Regions from separate parts of the Pantoea sp. SGAir0183 genome, predicted to be linked through region 2. Evidence: riboswitches for the same ligand, from Rfam matches in the RefSeq annotation. Region 2 holds a riboswitch; each other region holds the start of a gene.
The links. Region 2 has a riboswitch for fluoride ahead of crcB (fluoride efflux transporter CrcB). Riboswitches for the same ligand answer to the same signal wherever they lie in the genome.
Positions count from the first base shown of each region.

Region 1 (5,824 bases), 670 kb from region 2:
GTCATTCCCGTAGCGCACGCCCTGTGGTGGCTGGACGTGGCGATGTCGCTGCTGTGTGGCGTGTGTATTCCCTACATGATGTTTACCCGGCAGCAGCACAGCATTGACCAGATGACCGCCGTCTGGTTACTGCCGGTCGTGGCCGCCGAGGTTGCGGCAGTCAGTGGCGGCCTGCTGGCACCGCACATTGCCGACCCCCACGCGCAGCTCGGCATCATTATTACCAGCTACGTGCTGTGGGCGTACTCGGTGCCGGTGGCGCTGAGCATCCTCGCCATCCTGCTGCTGCGTATGGCGCTGCACAAGCTACCACACGAAAGCATGGCGGCCTCAAGCTGGCTGGCACTGGGGCCGATTGGTACCGGCTCGCTGGGGATGCTGGTCATCGGCGGAGATGCGCCCGGGGTGTTTGCCGCGGCGGGCATGCCGGAAATCGGTCATATCGCGCAGGGCGTGGGGTTCGTTGCCGGCATTCTCTTCTGGGGCTGCGGCCTGTGGTGGATGCTGCTGGCCACGCTGATAACCGTGCGATACTTCCGTGAAGGCATTCCGTTCAATCTGGGATGGTGGGGCTTTACCTTCCCGCTGGGCGTGTACACGGTCGCCACGCTGAAGCTGTCCACCCTCGTTGACCTGGCGTTCTTTAAAGGCTTCGGTGCGCTTCTTGTCGTCATGCTGGCCGCCATGTGGCTGCTGGTCGCGGTGAAGACGGTGCGCGGGGCATGGAGCGGGAAACTGTTTGTTTCCCCCTGTCTGGCAGGCCTGGACCGGAAGCCGTGAGTGAAACCTGCACGTCGCTGCTGGACCCGTTTTTACGCGAGGAACGCCTCGCGGCAGTCACCGCGCCGCACGTGGCCGCGCTGAATCGCTGGGTCAGCGGGCTGCGTCAGCACGGCGTGGAGCTGCCGTGGTTTGATCCGGCCGACGGCGGGACCGGGGCCGGACTGCTCGTCCTGCTGCAGTCGCCGGCGCGCAGCAGCCCGTCACCCCGGTTTGTGTCGCGGGATAACCCGGGGCCGGCCCAGCAGAACCTGGGGCGGTTTCTGGCGGAAGCCGGTATTGCGCGCCGGGACAGCGTGCTGTGGAATACGGTGCCCTGGGTCAGCGACGGGCCGCAGAAACGGCCCTCAGCGGCGGACATCCGCAGCGGCTGCGCCTGGCTTGAGGACGTGCTGGCGTATCTGCCCGCGCTGCGCGTGGTGGTGCTGGCCGGTGCCGTAGCGGCTCAGGCCCGCGGGACGGTCAGTCATCAGTGCCCCGGCGTCACGGTGCTGAAGATGCCTCACCCCAGTCCGCTTTCACTTTGCACAAGCCCGGCGGTGCCGGAAAACATCCGCCGGGTGCTCCGCGAAGCACGCGCTGCGCTGGCGGGCTGAGGGTGCCAGCAGAATAATACTGACAGGCTTTCCGTCTGGCTCTATACTCAGAGTACAGGGTGATGGCGTTCCACCTTTCCCAACCGCTCCGTTCCGGAGCTGATGACGCCTGATGTGACTCTTGATTTTCAGGAGGTGCGTCAGGCCGTCCTTACTTTCCTCCCGGCCTGCGTACTTCCCTTTACGGGGAGAGACCCTTGATACACGTTTTTGGCCACATCAATCCTGACAGCGACGCCATCTGCACGGCGGTCGTCACCGCTCACTGGCTGACCGGGCGCGGCATGGACGCCCGCGCATGGCGTCTCGGCGAGGCTAACCGGGAAACCCGCTTTATCTTTGACACCGCCGGTCTTACGCTGCCGCCGCTGCTCGCTATTCCGCTGCAGGATGAACGGGTGTGGCTGGTCGATTTCACCGAGCCGGCGCAGGGGCCTGACGACCTGCTCCGGAGCAACGTCGTGGGCATCACTGACCACCACCGGCTGGGCGGGCTGATAACGCAACTGCCGCCGGAGGTGCATATCCGCCCGGTTGGCAGCAGCGCCACGCTGCTCTGGCTGCTGATGGACGCTGAAGCGCGCCGCACGCTGCCCCCGACGCTCGCCGTGCTTCTGCTGGGCGCACTCCTGAGTGACACCGTGAATCTTCGCTCGCCGACCACCACCGAAGACGATATCCGTTCGGCGACCGAACTGGGCGTGCTGTCCGGCGTAAACCGCAGAGCCTTCGCCCGTGACCTCCTCACCGCCAAAACGGACGTCAGCGGCCTCAGCGCCCAGCAGCTGCTGGGCAGGGACCTCAAGGCCTTCGTCATTGCCGGCACCGACGTGCGCATTGCCCAGATTGAGGTCAGCTCACCGACACAGGTTGCCCCCGTGATGGACGACCTGCTCGCTGCCCTGGCGTATCTGGCGGACCAGTCGGGTGCCGGGCTGACGGTGCTGATGTTGACCGACATTCGCGCCGGGTTTTCAACGCTTTACTTCGCCGGGCGGGAGAGCGTTAACGCGGCCTCCTGCTCCGTACCGGGCATGCTCAGCCGCAAAAAACAGCTTCTGCCGTGGCTTGAGTCCCGCCTTAACCAGAACGGGAGTTCATTATGACCTGCTACACCCACGCACTGATACTTGTGAACGACAAAGACGACGGCACCCTCCTGCTGAAACGGGCGGTCGCGCTGGCGCAGCCGCTCGGCATGAAAATCACCCTGGCCCACATCAGCGACGACTACCGGGAAATGAACTACGTGTCCGACAGCCTGATGGACGACGTCGTGTCGGAAGAGGTGCTGAAAGCCAAAGCGTTTATGAGCGAGCTGGCGGCCTCCGTGCCTGAGGCGGTAGACACGCGGGAGCTGGTGACCATGCGCCGCTTTGAGGACGTGGAGAAGTGCATCAATGAGCTGGGCGTGGACCTCGTGCTTGCCGGGCACCGCAACCGCTTTATGGGAATGCTGACGTCCCGCTCGGCGGAATACATCAACCACCTCACGGTGGATGTGCTTATTACTCACCTGAATGACTAAACCGGGAGAAACGCTATGCACTTTACACTGGATAACGTGACCGCCCGGGAAATTCTTGACTCTCGCGGCAACCCCACCGTTGAAGTTGAGGCCCGGACCCCGGACGGGATGATGGCACGCGCCTCGGTGCCTTCCGGGGCCAGCACCGGGTCGCGCGAGGCCGCAGAGCGCCGCGACGGTGACGCACAACGTTTTGGCGGCAAAGGCGTGCTGGATGCCGTCAGGGCGGTTAATACGGAAATCTGCGAAGCCGTGCGCGGCCTGGACGTGCGCGAGCAGCGGCAGCTGGACAACATCATGCTGATGCTGGACGGCACGGAGAACAAGAGTCGCCTGGGTGCCAATGCCATTCTGGGCGTATCGCTGGCGGTGGCCCGGCTGGCGGCACAGGCCTCGCACGAGCCGCTGTGGCGCTACCTGGGGGGCCTGCAGGCGAATCTGCTGCCCGTGCCGTGCATGAACATCATCAACGGCGGCGTGCACGCCCGCGGTCAGGGCGCGGACTTCCAGGAGTTCATGATAGCGCCACACGGGGCACCCACGCTGCGCGAGGCCGTGCGTCAGGGCAGCGAGGTCTACCAGGCGCTGCGCCAGATCCTGCTGGACAAAAAACTCTCAGCGGCAGTGGGCGACGAAGGCGGTTTTGCGCCCGCCGTGTCGTCGAACCGTGACCCGCTGGCGTTTATCGTACAGGCGATTGAGAAGGCGGGATACAGGCCCGGAGAGGACATCAGCATCTGCATGGACCCTGCCTCAAGTGAGTTTTTCGCTGACGGTCAGTATCATCTGCGCACCGAGGGCAGCGCGCTGAGCGCGGCGGAAATGACGGCATACTACGGCGAGCTGATGGACCAGTTTCCGGTCATCCTGCTGGAAGACGGCCTGGCCGAGGACGACTGGGCGGGCTGGAAGCATCTGCACCAGCAGCTTGCGGGCAGGGCCGAGCTGGTTGGTGACGACCTGTTTGTAACCAACGTGAAGTACATCCAGCGCGGCATTGACGAAAACCTCGCCAGCGCCGCGCTGATCAAGCTCAATCAGATAGGCTCGCTCAGCGAAACGCTGGACGCCGTGGCTCTCTGCCAGCGGCACGGCTGGGGTGCGTTCATGTCTCACCGCAGCGGGGAAACCACGGACACGTTCCTTGCCGATCTGACGGTGGCCCTGCGCGCGGGACACCTGAAAACCGGCGCGCCGTGCCGCGGCGAACGCGTGGAAAAGTACAACCAGCTGATGCGCATTGAGCAGGCGCTGGGTGAGGACGCGCACTACGCGGGGCTTCATGCGTTTGTGCGCCGCACGTAACACATCCGCCGGACGGTCCCCGTCCGGCAAAGAAGGAATGCCTGTGGCCCCTGCAACGCTGATCCTCCTGCGGCACGGCGAAAGCCAGTGGAACCGGGAAAACCGTTTTACCGGCTGGACGGACGTGCCGCTGACGGTCAGGGGGCGGCAGGAGGCCGACCGGGCCGGTGACGCGCTGCGGGCAGCGGGCCTTATGCCCGACCGTGTCTTCACCTCGGTGATGACACGCTGCGTTCACACGGTCTGGCGGGTGCTGGACCGTCTTGACCGAAGCTGGACGCCCGTGGAAAAGAGCTGGCGACTGAACGAGCGCCACTACGGTGCGCTGCAGGGGCTGAACAAGGACGACGCTGCCCGGATGATGGGGGAAGAGACCGTCCGGCTATGGCGCAAAAGCTTCAGCGGCATTCCGCCCGCAGACGCGGAGGCTCCGGCGCAGCTGCGTCGGGATCTGCGCTACCGCCGCGTTGCGCTGGCCGACCTGCCTGCAACGGAAAGCCTGGAAATGACGCTGCGTCGCGTCATGCCATACTGGCACCACGTTGTGGTGCCACAGCTGCGCTGCGGAAGTACCGTTCTGATTGTGGCGCACGGCAACACGCTGCGCGCCCTGACCGCCTTTCTGAACGGCATGCCCCACGACAGCGTGGCACAGCTGCACATCCCGACCGGCGTGCCGGTTGTATATGAAATGGATACGGCCGCACAGGTCGTGTGCCGTTATGTTCTGAATATTAAAAAAAAGGAGTGAACGTGAATCAGCTTTTTGCCGTCATCACCGGCGGTGCTTTAGGGTGTGTTATCCGCTGGCAGCTGGGCGCGCGCCTGAACGCGCTTTTTCCGGACCTGCCGCCGGGGACGCTGCTGGTCAACCTGCTGGGTGGATTTATCATCGGGGCGGCGCTGGCGTATTTTCTGCGCCATCCCGGCCTCGATCCGGCCTGGCGGCTGCTCATTACCACCGGGCTGTGTGGCGGAATGACGACCTTCTCCACATTCTCAGCTGAGGTTTTTGCCCTGCTGCAGTCAGGCAGCTATGCCTGGGCAGCCGCCTCGGTGCTGATACACGTGCTGGGTTCGCTGGCCATGACGGCGGCCGGATTTTATATCATGACGCTGTGTGGTTAACCCGGACCGTACGGCCTCTATCCAGGGGAGACCTCAGTGCAGCGACCGCTGCACTGAGGTCAGACAGTTCAGTATATTGTTCAGAAGCGCTCTCTGCGGGCCTGATCCGACAGGGTTTACGCCTGTAAGGCTTCCCCTAAATCCGGGACACTGTCGTGACAGAGTTTCAGGTCTGCCTGTTCTGGTAAAGGTCCCAGCGATTGCCATAGATGTCCTCAAACACGACAACCATTCCGTATTCTTCCTCGCGCGGCTCCTGACAGAAGTGGACGCCTTTTGCCTTCATAGCATTGTAGTCGCGCCAGAAGTCGTCGGTCTGCAGGAACAGAAAAACCCGTCCGCCGCACTGGTTGCCGATAAAGCCTTCCTGCCGGTCGTTCGACGCGCGGGCAAGAAGAATAGCACAGTCGCTGTCAGGGTCCGGCGTCACCACGACCCAGCGCTTACCCGGCTGCGGCGTGTCCTCAATCAGGGTAAAGCCCAGCTT
Region 1 covers NZ_CP028053.1:3,945,905-3,951,728, forward strand. Annotated here, with positions in the region: gene C1N59_RS18355 (TDT family transporter) at 1-780, shown strand, start outside; gene C1N59_RS18360 (uracil-DNA glycosylase family protein) at 777-1,376, shown strand; fluoride riboswitch at 1,426-1,495, shown strand; gene C1N59_RS18365 (DHHA2 domain-containing protein) at 1,574-2,482, shown strand; gene C1N59_RS18370 (universal stress protein) at 2,479-2,904, shown strand; gene eno (phosphopyruvate hydratase) at 2,920-4,209, shown strand; gene C1N59_RS18380 (2,3-bisphosphoglycerate-dependent phosphoglycerate mutase) at 4,253-4,960, shown strand; gene crcB (fluoride efflux transporter CrcB) at 4,963-5,337, shown strand; gene C1N59_RS18390 (VOC family protein) at 5,504-5,824, opposite strand, start outside.
Region 1: another riboswitch for fluoride. It lies ahead of C1N59_RS18365 (DHHA2 domain-containing protein); the one in region 2 lies ahead of crcB (fluoride efflux transporter CrcB).

Region 2 (5,824 bases):
GGTCAATCTGCTGTTGCGTCTTTACGACCTGAACGGCGGGCGCATCCTGATTGACGGTCAGTGTATTGCCGAGGTGACGCAGGAAAGCCTGCGCAGCCAGATTGGCATGATCACCCAGGATACCTCGCTGCTGCACCGCTCTATCCGCGAAAATCTGCTCTATGGCCGGCCCCATGCCAGCGAGGAAGAACTGCAACTGGCTATCCGTCGCGCCCGCGCCGACGAATTTATCCCGCTGCTGTCGGATTCCCAGGGCCGGACAGGGCTGGATGCGCATGTCGGTGAGCGCGGCGTAAAACTGTCTGGCGGGCAGCGTCAGCGTATAGCCATTGCGCGCGTGTTGCTGAAAAACGCGCCGGTTCTGATCATGGATGAAGCCACTTCCGCCCTTGATTCAGAGGTGGAAGCGGCGATTCAGGAAAGCCTGGAGTCGTTGATGCAGGGGAAAACGGTGATTGCCATCGCTCACCGTCTGTCCACGATTGCAAAAATGGACCGGCTGGTGGTGCTGGAACACGGCCAGATTGTCGAAATCGGTAGCCACCAGGAACTGCTGGCACAAAATGGCCTGTATGCCCGGCTCTGGCAACACCAGACCGGCGGGTTTGTCGGGGCGGACTAGTCGCCGCGTCGGTAGGGCAAGGCGTCCCGGGCTTCCTCGGCCCACAGGTGAACGCCCTGCCGCTCCTGCTGCAAAAAATCGTCAACGGCGGCGCGCAGGCCGGGGTGACACAGGTAGTGCCAGGAGTGGGTAATCTGCGGTTCGAAACCACGCACCAGCTTGTGTTCGCCCTGCGCGCCCGCATCGAAGCGTTGCAGGCCTTCGGCGATGGCGAAATCCATCCCCTGATAAAAACAGGTTTCGAAGTGAAGCTGGTTAAATTCCGCCAGGCAGCCCCAGTAGCGGCCATACAGGCTTTCCCCGTCTTTAAGGTAAAAAGCCATCGCTGCGGGCTGCTGCTGCAAACGGGCAATGACGACGCGAATGTTTTCCGGCAGACGCGCGGCCAGTAAGCTAAAAAAGGCACGCGTCAGATAAGGACGCTGACCACGCACCGAGTACGTGTTAGCATAGCAGGTGTACACAAAATCCCATTGATCTTCACGCAGTTGATCGCCGCGATACCAGTCAAATTCAAAGCCGTTCAGGGCGACCTGCTCCCGTTCCTTGCGCAGCTGTTTGCGCTTGCGTGACATCAACGTATCCAGAAAGTCCTGGAAGTCGCGATAGCCGCGATTGTGCCAGTGATACTGGCAGCCCAGCCGCGCCAGCCAGTCGGGTTGTTCCGCCAGCAGCGCGTTAGCGTGAGAGTCGGTGAAATTGATATGCGCGCCACTCAACGCCTGGCGCTCCAGCCAGTCTGGCAGCCTCGACAGCAGACGGATAGCGGCATCGGATTTGCCCAGCACGCGCGCGCCCGTTACCGGGCTGAAGGGAATGGCACCGAGCCATTTCGGATAGTAAGCGATACCGGCTCGCTGACAGGCATCGGCCCAGGCGTGATCGAACACGTATTCACCCTGTGAATGGCTTTTTTGGTAGCCGGGTAGCGCGGCGCAGAGTTCACCCTGCTCACGCCAGACCAGATGGGCTGGCTGCCAGCCCCGTTCCGGCCTGACGCTGCCGCTGTCTTCAAGGCTCAGCAAAAAGGCATGGCGCAAAAAAGGCTGATCATCAGGCAGCAGCGCATCCCATTCAGCGGCGGGAATGTCGGATAACGTGCTCAGGGTAAACAACGACATGCATAACTCCAGACGGCAAGCGGTGACGTTTCAGTCAAGCAGGTTTTACGTTACAGGGAAAGGGAGACGGCACGTAATGTTTGCCTTCCCCTGAACGACAGGCGGCCTTCCCGGCGGTCAGTTTGATTTTGACGTTAACCGGTGTAACTGTTCAAATACCTGTCAGACAACACAACTTTTACAGGAACCGGCATGGCAAAAGCACTGGTGATTTTTCTGCACGGCGTAGGCAGTAACGGCGACGATCTGGCACCTGTCGGCGACTATTGGGCAAGCTTGTTACCCGATGTGGTCTTTGCCTCACCGGATGCGCCTTATGCTTTTGAACAGGGCATGGGCTATCAGTGGTTCAGTCTGGCGGGCATTACGCCGGAAAACCGTCCAGGGCGGGTTCGCGAAGCCCGTGAGGCGTTTGACCGCGTTCTGCGTGACCTGATGGCGCAGCATGATATGGCAGAATGCTGGGAGAAGGTCATCCTGGTGGGCTTTTCTCAGGGCTCGATCATGGCGCTAGATCTACTGGCCTCTGGCCGTTATCCCCTGGCGGGCGTGGTGGCATTTTCCGGCCGACTGGCCTTTGACGGCCCACTGACACCTCTCGCGCATACGCCAGCCCTGCTGATCCATGGCCGGGCTGATGCGGTGATCCCCGTCAGCGAAAGCGAGTCAGCCGCGGCCCGCCTGAAAGCTGCGGCGGTTCCGGTCGAGGCATTGATTGAGCCACAGACTGGCCACACGATTTCAGCCGAGGGCGCCCTGCACGCCGCCAGCTTCATCGCTCAGTGTCTGCAGGACTGACTGCATCCGGTTTCGCGGCGGCGTTAACCCAACAGGTTAATCAGCGCGAAACCGGCAAAACTCATCAGCAACGAGCCAATGACATGCACCAGCGCGCTGCTCATGGCCCAGAGATATTTTCCGGACTGCAACAGGGTCATTAACTCTGCGGTAAACGTGGAAAACGTGGTGAGACCGCCACATAAGCCTGTAATGATCAGTAACCGCCAGGCGGGATCGAGCTGGGGATTTTTGATAAACCAGGCCATGGCCGCCCCGATCACAAAGCCGCCAATCAGATTCACCAGCAACGTACCCGGTGGAAGATTGGGGAAAAACGCATTGAAACGCATACCGAACCACCAACGCAGTACACAACCTACGCTGCCGCCCACGATCACAGCGAATAGCGGTTTTAACATCTTATACTCCCGTTAACAGGCATTGTGCAGAAGACGGTGGAGGGTCAGCAAATACCGGCACCTGACGCTCCCGCTCCCACGAAAGGATAAAGGATAGTGTCAGGCGTCATCAGCCGCAGGGGAAACCTGCTGGCGGTTGGGGAAGGTGGAACGCCATCACCTTGCGCAGGCAATCATACGATGCCTTTTTCTGACTGGCAACTCAGACCATGTGAACGCGCGCGCCCGTGATGTGCGGCTGACATGCAGCGTTAAAAACCCGACGCGGGTAGCCTTAAAAGGGGGGAGAATTCAGGTTTCCCCTTTTTCCGTTTTCCGCTTAAATAAATGACGGCTTTTACGCTTGCCGCGCCCGCACAATGATTGTCGCCCCGGGTGAGGCGCTCACGCTTTCTGGAGAATCCTGTGCGCACTGTCATTTTTGATACTGATATCGGCGTGGATGATGCCTTTGCGCTGGCCTATGCCGCGCGGACGCAACATCTGCTGGGCATTACCACGGTATTCGGCAACGTTGCCGTGGGCCAGGCGGTGAAAAATGCGCGGCTCTTTTGCCAGAAAATGGCGATTGACGTGCCGGTGTACCGCGGCTGCGCCCGTCCGCTGGCACGGGAACCGAGCGCACCTGCCAGGCTGCATGGTGAAGACGGTTTAGGGGATGCGTTTGATAATCCGTTTAGCGACGACGCGCCCGGTGCCGTGCAGTTTATTATCGACAGCGTTCGTGCTAATCCCGGCGTCATTACACTGGTGGCAATCGGTCCCCTTACCAATATCGCCAGCGCCATCAATCAGGCACCGGATATTATCCCGCTGGTCAAAGAACTGGTCATCATGGGCGGCGCCTTTGGTACCGATGGCCACAGCGGGAATGTGACACCGTTCAGTGAATTTAATATCTGGAAAGATCCTCATGCTGCGGATCAGGTCCTGTCCTCGGCCTTGCCGGTTATGCTGATCCCGCTGGATGTTACCCATAAAGTGTTGATCAATAGCGATGAGGTGGATCAACTGCAACAGCCGATCCTGCGGGCGATCTGCCGCCCTTATCTGGCGTACAGTCTTGAGAAGGAAGGATTTGCGGGAATGGCGTTGCATGACACGCTGACGATATCCTGGCTGTGTTTGCCCGAGGCATTTACGCTGGTGGAAAGCCCACTGCGGGTGATTACCGAAGGCATCGCCTGTGGTCAGACGGTGCGCCAGATCAGCACGCTGGCTTCCCGTCACAACCCTTTTCGCGATTTGCCCCGACAACGCATCGCATTGGGCGTGGATGCCGACGCCGTGCGTCGCCACTTTTTCCAGTCGCTCTCCGGAACGGCGTAGCGCGTGCGGAGACAGCGCACCCCGTTGTCTCCGGCTTCAGCGATCAAAATCGATAACGCCCTTAATTAACGCTCGATTGTTGATGACCTGCGCCTCAAAGTGTTCTGCCAGTGTCGAAAACGCGAAACGCCGGTTGAGCATCATATCGGCACGTAACGTCCCGGCCGCCATGAGTTCACGCACCCGATCAAAATCCTCACGGGTGGCGTTACGGCTACCCATGATCGTGCTCTCCTTCTTGTGAAACTCACTGTCAGGAATCACCAAATCCCCTTTATGCAGACCGACGTACACGATTGTTCCGCCATGGCGAATCAGGCTCACGGCCGCGTTCATCGCCGCAGGATTGCCTGTGGCATCAAGCACCTTCAACGGCAGCCTGCCATCAAATTCGTTTCGCAGTGAGATTATAAACGCCGCATCAGCCGGATTGAGCGCACAGAGGCCCAACTGCTGGCTGACGTGCTGACGGCGGTAATCACTGGTATCCGCGACCACCACCTGCGCGCCGTTAGCAGCGGCAATGGCGGCAGCCCCCAGGCCGATCGGCCCCGCCCCCACGACCAGCACCTGCTCGCCCTGCGCCACCGCCGCTCGCCGCACCGCGTGGGCGCTGATGGCAAAAGGCTCAATGAGCGCTGCGGCTTCTGGCGCAAGATCGTCCACCACCAGCAGGTTAGCTGCCGGTACGCAAAGATAGTCGCTAAAGCCGCCATCCTGATGGACACCCATCACCGAAATGTTTTCGCAGCAGTTGGTTTTACCGCTGCGGCAGGCATCGCATTCAAAACAGGAGAGATAGGGAATCAGTGCCACCCGCTGTCCTGCGGCTAAATCGTGAACGGCAGCCCCTGTCTCCACCACCTCCGCACAGAGTTCATGGCCGAGGACACGCGGATAGCTAAAAAAGGGTTGGTTTCCTGCCCAGGCATGAATGTCGGTGCCGCAAATGCCTGCGCTGACGATTTTAAGCAGCGCTTCAGTCGCGGCAGGCCGGGGTTGAGGGCGTTTAGCCCAGACCAGCGAACGCGGTTCTGCGATGACTAAGGCTTTCATAGTGGTCATGGCCCCTCTCCGGTTATCAAAAGCGCAGTTATGGCGAATCTGGCTGCGGCACCGTATTCCCCTCTTCTCACTTTGTGAACCAGAACGGCTTTTTTGGGCCTTCAATGGTTTTTAATGCATAAAAAACCGGAGCCCCCGCATGAGCCGCAGCCAAAATTTACGCCATAACGTCATCAACCATATGCTGGAAAGCATCGCCCAGGGCCACGTTCAGTCGCCGCTGCCACCGCAGGCCGCCCTGGCCGAAATGTTCACGGTCAGCCGCACGACCGTGCGTCATGTGCTGAGTTATCTGCATGAGCGAGGCGTACTGGAAAAAGTCAAAGACAGCTGGGTTATTGTGCGCGCGCCGGAGGCGCAGGACAGCCTGAACGCGGTGATGCCGCCGATTGATCAACAGGCCAGTCTGGTTGAAAAGCGTTTTTTCGATCTGATCAATCAGCGACAGTTGCAGCCCGGCGATACCTTCAGCGAGCTGCAACTGGCAA
Region 2 covers NZ_CP028053.1:248,239-254,062, reverse strand. Annotated here, with positions in the region: gene C1N59_RS01175 (ABC transporter ATP-binding protein) at 1-622, shown strand, start outside; gene C1N59_RS01170 (GNAT family N-acetyltransferase) at 619-1,743, opposite strand; gene C1N59_RS01165 (alpha/beta hydrolase) at 1,936-2,541, shown strand; gene crcB (fluoride efflux transporter CrcB) at 2,565-2,942, opposite strand; fluoride riboswitch at 3,036-3,112, opposite strand; gene C1N59_RS01155 (nucleoside hydrolase) at 3,348-4,271, shown strand; gene C1N59_RS01150 (zinc-binding alcohol dehydrogenase family protein) at 4,308-5,336, opposite strand; gene C1N59_RS01145 (GntR family transcriptional regulator) at 5,476-5,824, shown strand, end outside.

Region 3 (5,824 bases), on a different contig from region 2:
CCCGGTGGTAATGAGCAGCCGCCAGGCCGGATCGAGGCCGGGATGGCGCAGAAAATACGCCAGCGCCGCCCCGATGATAAATCCACCCAGCAGGTTGACCAGCAGCGTCCCCGGCGGCAGGTCCGGAAAAAACGCGTTCAGGCGCGCGCCCAGCTGCCAGCGGATAACACACCCTAAAGCACCGCCGGTGATGACGGCAAAAAGCTGATTCACGTTCACTCCTTTTTTTTAATATTCAGAACATAACGGCACACGACCTGTGCGGCCGTATCCATTTCATATACAACCGGCACGCCGGTCGGTATGTGCAGCTGTGCCACGCTGTCGTGGGGCATGCCGTTCAGAAAGATGGTCAGGGCGCGCAGCGTGTTGCCGTGCGCCACAATCAGAACGGTACTTCCGCAGCGCAGCTGTGGCACCACAACGTGGTGCCAGTATGGCATGACGCGACGCAGGGTCATTTCCAGGCTTTCCGTTGCAGGCAGGTCGGCCAGCGCAACGCGGCGATAGCGCAGATCCCGACGCAGCTGCGCCGGAGCCTCCGCGTCTGCGGGCGGAATGCCGCTGAAGCTTTTGCGCCATAGCCGGACGGTCTCTTCCCCATCATCCGGGCAGCGTCGTCCTTGTTCAGCCCTGCAGCGCACCGTAGTGGCGCTCGTTCAGTCGCCAGCTCTTTTCCACGGGCGTCCAGCTTCGGTCAAGACGGTCCAGCACCCGCCAGACCGTGTGAACGCAGCGTGTCATCACCGAGGTGAAGACACGGTCGGGCATAAGGCCCGCTGCCCGCAGCGCGTCACCGGCCCGGTCGGCCTCCTGCCGCCCCTGACCGTCAGCGGCACGTCCGTCCAGCCGGTAAAACGGTTTTCCCGGTTCCACTGGCTTTCGCCGTGCCGCAGGAGGATCAGCGTTGCAGGGGCCACAGGCATTCCTTCTTTGCCGGACGGGGACCGTCCGGCGGATGTGTTACGTGCGGCGCACAAACGCATGAAGCCCGCGTAGTGCGCGTCCTCACCCAGCGCCTGCTCAATGCGCATCAGCTGGTTGTACTTTTCCACGCGTTCGCCGCGGCACGGCGCGCCGGTTTTCAGGTGTCCCGCGCGCAGGGCCACCGTCAGATCGGCAAGGAACGTGTCCGTGGTTTCCCCGCTGCGGTGAGACATGAACGCACCCCAGCCGTGCCGCTGGCAGAGAGCCACGGCGTCCAGCGTTTCGCTGAGCGAGCCTATCTGATTGAGCTTGATCAGCGCGGCGCTGGCGAGGTTTTCGTCAATGCCGCGCTGGATGTACTTCACGTTGGTTACAAACAGGTCGTCACCAACCAGCTCGGCCCTGCCCGCAAGCTGCTGGTGCAGATGCTTCCAGCCCGCCCAGTCGTCCTCGGCCAGGCCGTCTTCCAGCAGGATGACCGGAAACTGGTCCATCAGCTCGCCGTAGTATGCCGTCATTTCCGCCGCGCTCAGCGCGCTGCCCTCGGTGCGCAGATGATACTGACCGTCAGCGAAAAACTCACTTGAGGCAGGGTCCATGCAGATGCTGATGTCCTCTCCGGGCCTGTATCCCGCCTTCTCAATCGCCTGTACGATAAACGCCAGCGGGTCACGGTTCGACGACACGGCGGGCGCAAAACCGCCTTCGTCGCCCACTGCCGCTGAGAGTTTTTTGTCCAGCAGGATCTGGCGCAGCGCCTGGTAGACCTCGCTGCCCTGACGCACGGCCTCGCGCAGCGTGGGTGCCCCGTGTGGCGCTATCATGAACTCCTGGAAGTCCGCGCCCTGACCGCGGGCGTGCACGCCGCCGTTGATGATGTTCATGCACGGCACGGGCAGCAGATTCGCCTGCAGGCCCCCCAGGTAGCGCCACAGCGGCTCGTGCGAGGCCTGTGCCGCCAGCCGGGCCACCGCCAGCGATACGCCCAGAATGGCATTGGCACCCAGGCGACTCTTGTTCTCCGTGCCGTCCAGCATCAGCATGATGTTGTCCAGCTGCCGCTGCTCGCGCACGTCCAGGCCGCGCACGGCTTCGCAGATTTCCGTATTAACCGCCCTGACGGCATCCAGCACGCCTTTGCCGCCAAAACGTTGTGCGTCACCGTCGCGGCGCTCTGCGGCCTCGCGCGACCCGGTGCTGGCCCCGGAAGGCACCGAGGCGCGTGCCATCATCCCGTCCGGGGTCCGGGCCTCAACTTCAACGGTGGGGTTGCCGCGAGAGTCAAGAATTTCCCGGGCGGTCACGTTATCCAGTGTAAAGTGCATAGCGTTTCTCCCGGTTTAGTCATTCAGGTGAGTAATAAGCACATCCACCGTGAGGTGGTTGATGTATTCCGCCGAGCGGGACGTCAGCATTCCCATAAAGCGGTTGCGGTGCCGGCAAGCACGAGGTCCACGCCAGCTCATTGATGCACTTCTCCACGTCCTCAAAGCGGCGCATGGTCACCAGCTCCCGCGTGTCTACCGCCTCAGGCACGGAGGCCGCCAGCTCGCTCATAAACGCTTTGGCTTTCAGCACCTCTTCCGACACGACGTCGTCCATCAGGCTGTCGGACACGTAGTTCATTTCCCGGTAGTCGTCGCTGATGTGGGCCAGGGTGATTTTCATGCCGAGCGGCTGCGCCAGCGCGACCGCCCGTTTCAGCAGGAGGGTGCCGTCGTCTTTGTCGTTCACAAGTATCAGTGCGTGGGTGTAGCAGGTCATAATGAACTCCCGTTCTGGTTAAGGCGGGACTCAAGCCACGGCAGAAGCTGTTTTTTGCGGCTGAGCATGCCCGGTACGGAGCAGGAGGCCGCGTTAACGCTCTCCCGCCCGGCGAAGTAAAGCGTTGAAAACCCGGCGCGAATGTCGGTCAACATCAGCACCGTCAGCCCGGCACCCGACTGGTCCGCCAGATACGCCAGGGCAGCGAGCAGGTCGTCCATCACGGGGGCAACCTGTGTCGGTGAGCTGACCTCAATCTGGGCAATGCGCACGTCGGTGCCGGCAATGACGAAGGCCTTGAGGTCCCTGCCCAGCAGCTGCTGGGCGCTGAGGCCGCTGACGTCCGTTTTGGCGGTGAGGAGGTCACGGGCGAAGGCTCTGCGGTTTACGCCGGACAGCACGCCCAGTTCGGTCGCCGAACGGATATCGTCTTCGGTGGTGGTCGGCGAGCGAAGATTCACGGTGTCACTCAGGAGTGCACCCAGCAGAAGCACGGCGAGCGTCGGGGGCAGCGTGCGGCGCGCTTCAGCGTCCATCAGCAGCCAGAGCAGCGTGGCGCTGCTGCCAACCGGGCGGATATGCACCTCCGGCGGCAGTTGCGTTATCAGCCCGCCCAGCCGGTGGTGGTCAGTGATGCCACGACGTTGCTCCGGAGCAGGTCGTCAGGCCCCTGCGCCGGCTCGGTGAAATCGACCAGCCACACCCGTTCATCCTGCAGCGGAATAGCGAGCAGCGGCGGCAGCGTAAGACCGGCGGTGTCAAAGATAAAGCGGGTTTCCCGGTTAGCCTCGCCGAGACGCCATGCGCGGGCGTCCATGCCGCGCCCGGTCAGCCAGTGAGCGGTGACGACCGCCGTGCAGATGGCGTCGCTGTCAGGATTGATGTGGCCAAAAACGTGTATCAAGGGTCTCTCCCCGTAAAGGGAAGTACGCAGGCCGGGAGGAAAGTAAGGACGGCCTGACGCACCTCCTGAAAATCAAGAGTCACATCAGGCGTCATCAGCTCCGGAACGGAGCGGTTGGGAAAGGTGGAACGCCATCACCCTGTACTCTGAGTATAGAGCCAGACGGAAAGCCTGTCAGTATTATTCTGCTGGCACCCTCAGCCCGCCAGCGCAGCGCGTGCTTCGCGGAGCACCCGGCGGATGTTTTCCGGCACCGCCGGGCTTGTGCAAAGTGAAAGCGGACTGGGGTGAGGCATCTTCAGCACCGTGACGCCGGGGCACTGATGACTGACCGTCCCGCGGGCCTGAGCCGCTACGGCACCGGCCAGCACCACCACGCGCAGCGCGGGCAGATACGCCAGCACGTCCTCAAGCCAGGCGCAGCCGCTGCGGATGTCCGCCGCTGAGGGCCGTTTCTGCGGCCCGTCGCTGACCCAGGGCACCGTATTCCACAGCACGCTGTCCGGCGCGCAATACCGGCTTCCGCCAGAAACCGCCCAGGTTCTGCTGGGCCGGCCCCGGGTTATCCCGCGACACAAACCGGGGTGACGGGCTGCTGCGCGCCGGCGACTGCAGCAGGACGAGCAGTCCGGCCCCGGTCCCGCCGTCGGCCGGATCAAACCACGGCAGCTCCACGCCGTGCTGACGCAGCCCGCTGACCCAGCGATTCAGCGCGGCCACGTGCGGCGCGGTGACTGCCGCGAGGCGTTCCTCGCGTAAAACGGGTCCAGCAGCGACGTGCAGGTTTCACTCACGGCTTCCGGTCCAGGCCTGCCAGACAGGGGGAAACAAACAGTTTCCCGCTCCATGCCCCGCGCACCGTCTTCACCGCGACCAGCAGCCACATGGCGGCCAGCATGACGACAAGAAGCGCACCGAAGCCTTTAAAGAACGCCAGGTCAACGAGGGTGGACAGCTTCAGCGTGGCGACCGTGTACACGCCCAGCGGAAGGTAAAGCCCCACCATCCCAGATTGAACGGAATGCCTTCACGGAAGTATCGCACGGTTATCAGCGTGGCCAGCAGCATCCACCACAGGCCGCAGCCCCAGAAGAGAATGCCGGCAACGAACCCCACGCCTGCGCGATATGACCGATTTCCGGCATGCCCGCCGCGGCAAACACCCGGGCGCATCTCCGCCGATGACCAGCATCCCAGCGAGCCGGTACCAATCGGCCCAGTGCCAGCCAGCTTGAGGCCGCCATGCTTTCGTGTGGTAGCTTGTGCAGCGCCATACGCAGCAGCAGGATGGCGGGATGCTCAGCGCCACCGGCACGAGTACGCCCACAGCACGTAGCTGGTAATAATGATGCCGAGCTGCGCGTGGGGGTCGGCAATGTGCGGTGCAGCAGGCCGCCACTGACTGCCGCAACCTCGGCGGCCACGACCGGCAGTAACCAGACGGCGGTCATCTGGTCAATGCTGTGCTGCTGCCGGGTAAACATCATGTAGGGATAACACGCCACACAGCAGCGACATCGCACGTCCAGCCACCACAGGGCGTGCGCTACGGGATAGACGTCAGCCCCACCGGGGGAGGCCCAACGCCAGCAGCCCGTTGATGATGGTGGCCATGCCCATCGGGATGGTGCCGAAGAACATGGACACCGTTGAATGGCCAAGATGCGCTTTGCCTCACCGAAGTACATCACCCAGCGGGCCAGATACATCACGGCAAAGACGCTGAACAGGAAGATGTTAAACATCCAGAGTCCCTCGGCGACGAGGCGTAATCCCGGAACCGGCCAGGGGAACTGCGCCAGAGACAGAGACAGGATACCGGTCCCCATGGTCGCGGCGAACCAGTTAGGCGTGAACTGACGTATGGCCTCTTTCGGGCTGCTCAGCGCGCTCAGCGGGCGCGCTCCGTTATGCAGGGTAAATATTTTATCGTTCATGCCGTAATCTCCTGAGTAGACAGAAAGAGTATAGGCACGTCGGGTTAAATCTTTAAAACAGGTTATTCAGTTAAAATAACCAGTAAAAGGTTAGACTCTCCCACTCCGGAAGGACCGTCACACCGCCGGAGTGAGGGAAGGACTGAATCAGGCCTGCGGCGGGCTTTTAATCGTGGCCGTGACGCGGTTCTTTTCAGGTCAACGACCGCAATGCTGAGGTCTTATTCAGCACCCACGCGCGGGCACACCGTTTGCTGAACGATGGCTGGACGGGCGCATCCAGTCCGGTAAC
Region 3 covers NZ_CP028067.1:309-6,132, reverse strand. Annotated here, with positions in the region: gene crcB (fluoride efflux transporter CrcB) at 1-213, opposite strand, end outside; partial or broken gene C1N59_RS23205 (2,3-diphosphoglycerate-dependent phosphoglycerate mutase) at 216-920, opposite strand; partial or broken gene eno (phosphopyruvate hydratase) at 964-2,252, opposite strand; partial or broken gene C1N59_RS23195 (universal stress protein) at 2,268-2,691, opposite strand; partial or broken gene C1N59_RS23190 (DHHA2 domain-containing protein) at 2,688-3,595, opposite strand; fluoride riboswitch at 3,674-3,743, opposite strand; gene C1N59_RS23185 (uracil-DNA glycosylase family protein) at 3,793-4,092, opposite strand; partial or broken gene C1N59_RS23180 (C4-dicarboxylate ABC transporter) at 4,386-5,424, opposite strand; partial or broken gene C1N59_RS23175 (YncE family protein) at 5,680-5,824, opposite strand, start outside.
Region 3: another riboswitch for fluoride. It lies ahead of C1N59_RS23190 (DHHA2 domain-containing protein); the one in region 2 lies ahead of crcB (fluoride efflux transporter CrcB).